Regions from separate parts of the Caballeronia sp. AZ1_KS37 genome, predicted to be linked through region 2. Evidence: predicted binding sites of a transcription regulator. Region 2 holds the regulator's gene; the other holds the start of a gene.
What was found. Region 2 encodes FliA, which starts transcription of late flagellar genes. Its sites were predicted from a motif close to CTAAAGTTTNNNNNNNNNNNGCCGNTA; they were not measured.
Positions count from the first base shown of each region.

Region 1: a site for FliA is predicted at 1,719-1,745, ahead of motA (flagellar motor stator protein MotA). Genes of this name have one in related genera too.

Region 1 covers NZ_JALQDP010000001.1:254,008-257,419, forward strand. Annotated here, with positions in the region: gene flhD (flagellar transcriptional regulator FlhD) at 154-477, shown strand; gene flhC (flagellar transcriptional regulator FlhC) at 496-1,050, shown strand; gene NCS00_RS01205 (hypothetical protein) at 1,070-1,480, opposite strand; gene motA (flagellar motor stator protein MotA) at 1,791-2,651, shown strand; gene motB (flagellar motor protein MotB) at 2,677-3,412, shown strand, end outside.
Region 2 covers NZ_JALQDP010000024.1:147,911-151,322, reverse strand. Annotated here, with positions in the region: gene flhF (flagellar biosynthesis GTPase FlhF) at 1-561, shown strand, start outside; gene NCS00_RS13970 (MinD/ParA family ATP-binding protein) at 554-1,471, shown strand; gene NCS00_RS13965 (RNA polymerase sigma factor FliA) at 1,490-2,221, shown strand; gene NCS00_RS13960 (GGDEF domain-containing protein) at 2,228-3,322, opposite strand.

The DNA of each region.
Region 1 (3,412 bases), on a different contig from region 2:
CGGATGCTTTGTCCGACAGGCGCGGCCGCGGGCATCGGCGACAATCGAATCGACAACAGACAACACGCGCGGGGCCGCATTCGCGTTTCTTTGCGAATTCGAGCAAACGTTCCCGCCGGGCCTGACCAGCCACGTTTCGATTCGGGGAAAAAGATGACGACCAGCACTACGAGTACGCTCGCGGAAATCCGCGAGGTGAACCTGTCGTACTTGCTCCTCGCTCAGCGGCTTCTTCAGGAAGACCGCATCTCGGCGATGTATCGCCTGGGCCTTTCGGAGCAGGTTGCGCAAGTTCTGGCTTCGCTGACGCTCGCGCAGGCAGTGAAAGTGGCGTCGTCGAGCCATTTGCTGTGCCGCTTTCGTTTCGATGACCACGCGATCCTTTCGTCGCTCGCCGACAAGGACCGCAGCGCGGCGCTCGCGCACGCCCACGCGGCGATTGTGCTGGCGGACAGTCCCGTCGAGCAGATCGGCTGACGCCGCGCGCGAAGCCCGATGGCGACGAAAAGCGTGGTCGCGGAGGTCCGCGAAATCACTTTGGCGATCGAGCTGATCGAGCTCGGCGCGCGCCTGCAACTGCTCGAAGCGGAAACGAGCCTGTCGCGCGACCGTCTCATCAAGCTCTATAAGGAACTGAAAGGCGTGTCGCCGCCCAAGGGCATGCTGCCGTTCTCGACGGACTGGTTCATGACGTGGCAGCCGAACATCCATTCGTCGCTGTTTCACGGCATTTATCGCTTCATGGCGGCCAACGACAAGAGCCAGCCGACGATTCACGCGATCGTGAAAAGCTACCGCCTCTATCTCGAACACGCGGCGCTGTACGGCGACGAACCCGTGCTGTCGCTCACGCGCGCGTGGACGCTCGTGCGCTACTTCGAATCCGGCATGCTCCAGACCAACGTCTGCACGCGCTGCCGCGGACGTTTCGTCGCACATGCGTACGAACTGCGCGCCGGTTACGTGTGCGGCCTCTGCCAGCCGCCATCGCGCGCGGGCAAGACGCGCAAGGCGGGCGCGGACCGCGAAGCGGGGCGGATCGCCGCCTGATCCGCGCGCCCGCGTCCGTCTAAAAGCGATCGTGGTACGAAAGCCCGACGGTCATCCCGTGCGGCGTGCGCTGATACGGGATCGCCCAATGCGTCACCGATGCGCCGATCCACGCACCGAGCGCGTCGGCGGCCAGATCCTTGTAGGAGAAGCCGTCCGTGCGGCAGGTTCCGTCGACGATTTCCTTCACCAAGCCCGGCGCAGTGCCGATCAACGTGCCGTAGACGACCGGATGGTCCGAGCCGCGCGTCAAATAGGCGCCGAGCGCGCCGAACGGCGCGGACGCGGCCACGTGGGCAAGTTTGTCGGAGCCGGTCCAGCTATCCGATGTCTGCATACGCCAGCCGCCGCGCGAACCGCTGCAGTCGAAACCCGCATGGGCGAATGAACTCGCGGTCACTGTCAGCGCGAGCGCGCTGGCCTGTTTCATTGCTCTTGTCATCGTTCTCTCCGATTTCACGACTTCGCGTCTCCAACAAAACTGAACGCGCGTTCGTATTATCGGCAGGAAATGTGATGTTTCGTGTCGAACGGGAAAATTTTGTTTCGCCGTTAGGAAAAGTTCGATATTTGGTTGCCGTAAATCAGCGATTGAGACGCAGATTTTGCGAAACAGCGAGAAGGTCGCGCGGCAAACCGCACGGAACGTACAGTGGTTTGACCGTGCCCCAAAGTTTTCCAGTCGAGTGCCGTAAACCACTTAACGGCGGTCTTACCGCATCAAACGTGAGGACTCGACTGTGCTGATTTTCATTGGATCGCTCGTGACATTGCTGTCCGTCTTCGGCGGCTATGCCATCGAAGGCGGCCACCTTGGCGCGCTCATGCAGCCGGTCGAAATTCTGATGATCGCGGGCGCGGGCGTCGGCGCGTTCATCCTCGGCAACAACGTCAAGACCATCAAGGCGACGATTCAGGTGCTGCCGACGCTCTTCAAGGGCGCGAAGTACGACAAGAGCATGTACATGGAGCTGATGGGCCTGCTCTACGTGCTGCTCGCGAAAGCGCGCAAGGAAGGCACGCTCGCGCTCGAAGCGGATATCGAAGATCCGGCGAAGAGCCCGGTGTTCAGCCAGTACCCGAAGATTCTCGCGGACCATCACATCGTCGAATTCCTGACGGATTACCTGCGCCTCATGGTGAGCGGCAATATGAACGCGTTCGAGATCGAAAGCCTCATGGACGAGGAAATCGAGACGCATCACGTCGAAGGCGAAGCGCCGGCGCACGCGCTCACCAAGGTCGGCGACGCGATGCCCGCGTTCGGCATCGTCGCGGCGGTGATGGGCGTCGTGCACACGATGGCCTCCGCCGATCAGCCGCCCGCGATTCTCGGCGAGATGATCGCGCAGGCGCTCGTCGGCACCTTCCTCGGCATTCTGCTTTCGTACGGCTTCATCGGACCGCTCGCGAACGTCGCGGAACAGCGCGTCGCGGAGCAGACCAAGATGTTCCAGTGCATCAAGGTGACGATCCTCGCGAGCCTGAATGGCTACGCCCCCGCGATCGCGGTGGAATTCGGCCGCAAGGTGCTGTTCTCGACGGAGCGCCCGTCGTTCTCCGAGCTGGAAGAACACGTGCGCAAGGTCAAGTCGAAGTGACTTCCGCCATAGTCGAGACACAGCGATGAGCAACGATACCGATCGCCCGATATTCATCAAGCGCGTCGTCGCGGGCAAGAAAGGCCATCACGGCGGCGCGTGGAAACTCGCCTACGCGGACTTCATGACCGCGATGATGGCGTTCTTCCTGCTGATGTGGCTGCTTTCATCGACGTCGCCGGTGCAGCGGCGCGGCATCGCCGAATATTTTCAGATGCCGCTCAAGGCCGCGATGGTCGGCGGCAAGACCGTCGGCATGGACAACAGCATCATCATGGGCGGCGGCCGCGACATTTCCAGCACCGACGCAGGCGCCGCGCGCAAGACCGATGGCGCCACGCAGCTCGCGCAGCGCGCCTCGTCCGACACCGACGAGGAACTGCTCAAGTCCGCGCAGGGCGAGCTCGAACGGCGCGAGCAGGTGCGCCTGCACGATCTTCAGGTGAAGCTCATGGCCGCGATCGAGGCCAATCCGACGCTGCGCCAGTTCAAGCAGCAGATCCGCATCGAATCGACGCAACAGGGCTTGCGCATCGAAATCGTCGATACCCAGAAGCGCCCGATGTTCGCGCTCTCCAGCGACGCCGTGCAGCCGTACATGCGCGACATCCTGCGCGAGATCGGCCGCTCGCTCAACGACGTGCCGAATCACATCGTCGTGCAGGGACATACCGACGCCGTGAAGTACGCGGGCGGCGACAAGGGCTACAGCAACTGGGAGCTGTCCGCGGACCGCGCGAACGCGTCGCGGCGCGAGCTGG
Region 2 (3,412 bases):
GAGCAACTGCGCATTTTCGGCAAGATTCTCGGTGTGTCGGTTCACGCGGTGAAGGACGGCGCGGACCTGCAACTCGCGCTTTCGGAACTCCGCAACAAACATATCGTGCTGATCGACACGATCGGCATGAGCCAGCGCGATCGCATGGTCTCGGATCAGATCGCGATGCTGTGCGGCGCGGGTCATCCGGTGCAGCGCATCCTGCTGCTCAACGCGACGAGCCACGGCGACACGCTCAACGAAGTCGTGCAGGCCTACAAGAGCGCGGCGGACCAGCCGCCGCTCGCGGGCTGCATCCTGACCAAGCTCGACGAAGCGACGAATCTCGGCGGCGTGCTCGATACGGTCATCCGCTACAAGCTGCCGGTGCATTACGTGTCGACCGGTCAGAAAGTGCCGGAGAACCTGTACGTCGCGACCAAGCGGTTTCTCATCAAGAGCGCGTTCTGCATCCCGCGCGACAACTCGCCCTTCGTGCCGCAAGACGAAGAAACGCCTGCGCTGCTGTCCGCGTTGTCCGCGCGCGCCACGACCGAACTGCATGAGGTGCACTTTGGATAAGTTCGTGCTCGACCAGGCGGAAGGCCTGCGACGGCTCCTTACGCGCGCCGGTTCGCGCGTGGTGGCGGTCGCGGGCGCACCGGCGGGCATCGGATGCACGTCGGCGGTGGTGAATCTCGGCGCGGCGCTTTCCATCCACGGCAAGGACGTGCTCGTGATCGACGAGCACCGCAACGCGGGATCGGTGAGCCGTCTCGTGGGCACCGAAGACGCGGGCGCGCTCGCCTCGGTGATGTCGGGCCGGCGCATGCTCGGCGATGCCGTCGAGCGCACGCCGTTCGGCTTCTCGCTGATGGCCGCGCCGCGCGACGAACGCATCGTTCACGATGCCGCGCAATGCCGCGCGCTGCTCGACGGTCCGGCGGACATCGTGCTGATCGATGCGCAACTCGATCGCCACGGCGCGCTGTCGACGCTCGCGGCGCAGGCGCATGACTTTCTTATTGTGACGCGGGTAGCCGCGTCGGCGATCACCGAGGCGTATGCGTGCATGAAACGACTGCACTACGCCCATGCGATCGGCCAGTTCCGCGTGCTCGTCAATCACGTGCAGAACCCGGCCGACGCGGCGGTCGCGTTCGACAACCTGTCGGGCGTCGCGAGCCGGTATCTGGCCGTGTCGCTCGTGCAGGCGGGATATGTGTCCGAGGATGCGCGCGTCGCTCGGGCGATGGAACTCTCACGCTGCGCAGTCGAAGCGTTCCCGGCCACGGCCGCGGCGCGCGACTACCGCGCAATCGCGGCGGAGCTCCTGCACTGGCCGATGCGCCCCGCGCCTTATATGCGCGATGCGGGCGGCCAGGCCGACGCGCGAAATCCGGTTAGCGACTCTGTACAGGGCGCGCGGGAGGCGTCGCATCGTGCGGCTGCGCTTCACGACTTTGCATTGAGCAGCACGGCGTCGATGTGATCAAGATAGGTGACCAAGATGTATAACGCCCAAGGCAAACTCTCACAGTCGGAAGTGCTGACGAAATACGCACCGCTCGTTCGACGGCTGGGGCTCCAACTCGTCGCCAAGATGCCGGCGAGCGTCGATCTCGACGATCTCATTCAGGCCGGCATGATCGGCCTGCTGGACGCGGCGAGCCGCTACAAGGAAGATCAGGGCGCGCAGTTCGAAACATATGCGAGCCAGCGCATCCGCGGCGCGATGCTGGATGAGCTCCGCGCGAACGACTGGCTGCCGCGCAGCATGCGCAAGACGTCGCGCGAAGTGGAATCGGCGGTGCACAAGGTCGAGCAGAACCTCGGCCGCGCGGCGAGCGAGCAGGAAATCGCCGAACACATGAAGATGCCGCTCGACGAATATCAGTCGATGCTTCAGGACCTGCACGGCAGCCAGCTGATCTATTACGAAGACTTCGATCGCTCCGCCGACGACGAGCCGTTCCTCGACCGCTATTGCGTCGATCGTTCGGATCCGCTGTCCGCGCTGCTCGACGACAGCCTTCGCGGCGCGCTGATCGAAGCCATCGACAAGCTGCCCGAGCGCGAGAAGCTCCTGATGAGCCTCTATTACGAACGCGGCCTGAACCTGCGCGAAATCGGCGCGGTGATGGAAGTGAGCGAGTCGCGCGTGTGTCAGTTGCACAGCCAGGCGGTCGCGCGTCTGCGCACGAAGCTGCGCGAGCAGGCGTGGACGAGCGTCGAGGCCTGACGTTCTCTAGCTGATCTCGAAGTCCCGCGTCTCGGCGAAGACCGTTTTCCCTTCGCCGAGACTTTTCGCGCGGTACATCGCGCGGTCGGCGGCGCGCAGCACGGCGGTCATGCCGGTTTGATGCGCGGACGCCGCGCTCGAAAGCAGGCATGCGCCGATGCTCGCCGATACCGACACCGGCCGCTCCTGCACCGACGTAATTTCGCCGAGCGCCGAATGGATGTTGTCGGCCACCGACAACACGGCGTCGCGGTCGCGCATCTGATGCGCGAGCACGACGAACTCGTCGCCGCCCAGACGCGCGATGGTGTCCGACTTGCGCATGCGCTTCGCGAGCGAGTCCGCGAAGGCTTGCAGCAGCAGATCGCCGACGGCGTGACCGTAGGTATCGTTCACTTCCTTGAAGCCGTCGAGATCGATCAGAAGGAGCGCGGTGGCGTGATCGCCATTGGCTTCGGGCGCGTTCATCGCGCGATCGACGACTCTTTCCAGCGCGTACCGGTTCGACAGACCCGTGAGCGGATCGGTCGATGCCTGACGCGCTAGATCGCGATTCGCGTTGCCGAGCCGATCGACGAGCACGCTCAGATACACCGATGCGCCGAGTACGCTCAGCGCGAGCCCGATCGCGGCGGGAAGATTCTCGTGCCACCACGGCTGCCAGACGGCCATCGCCGTGACGATGATGAGCGCCGTCGCGCACGATACGGCGAGCGTGCGCTTGCCGTATCGGCATCCCGAACCGATCAGAAACCAGAACATCACCCAGAGAAGCGACAGCGCCGTTGCGCCGCCCGCGGCGAGCGCGAGCCCGAGGATCGTCTGATCGGCGATGGTCGTGACGGTCAGGCGTGCAACAGAAGGCGCGCTCATGCGGCTGACGATCAGAAGCGTGATCGCCCCATAAGACACATAGAGCGCGACGAGGCGCGTGGTCAGGAAGGCATCGTGTGAAGGGCGGAGCCACGCGAAAACGCCGTAAGCCAGAAGAACCACCGCTCCCATCCAGACCCGCAGCGTGGCCTGCTCGCGTTCCGGATTCCGGTGTTCGGACCATGCGAAGGCATAAGTCCGGCGTGCCGGTTGATGCGCCTGCTCCATACTGAACCCCTGGATGGTGATTTCTTTCTTTTATCTTGCTGCCAAGTACTGCGGCCCCGTCGCATGGCATCGGCTGAATGGAGTGGTATC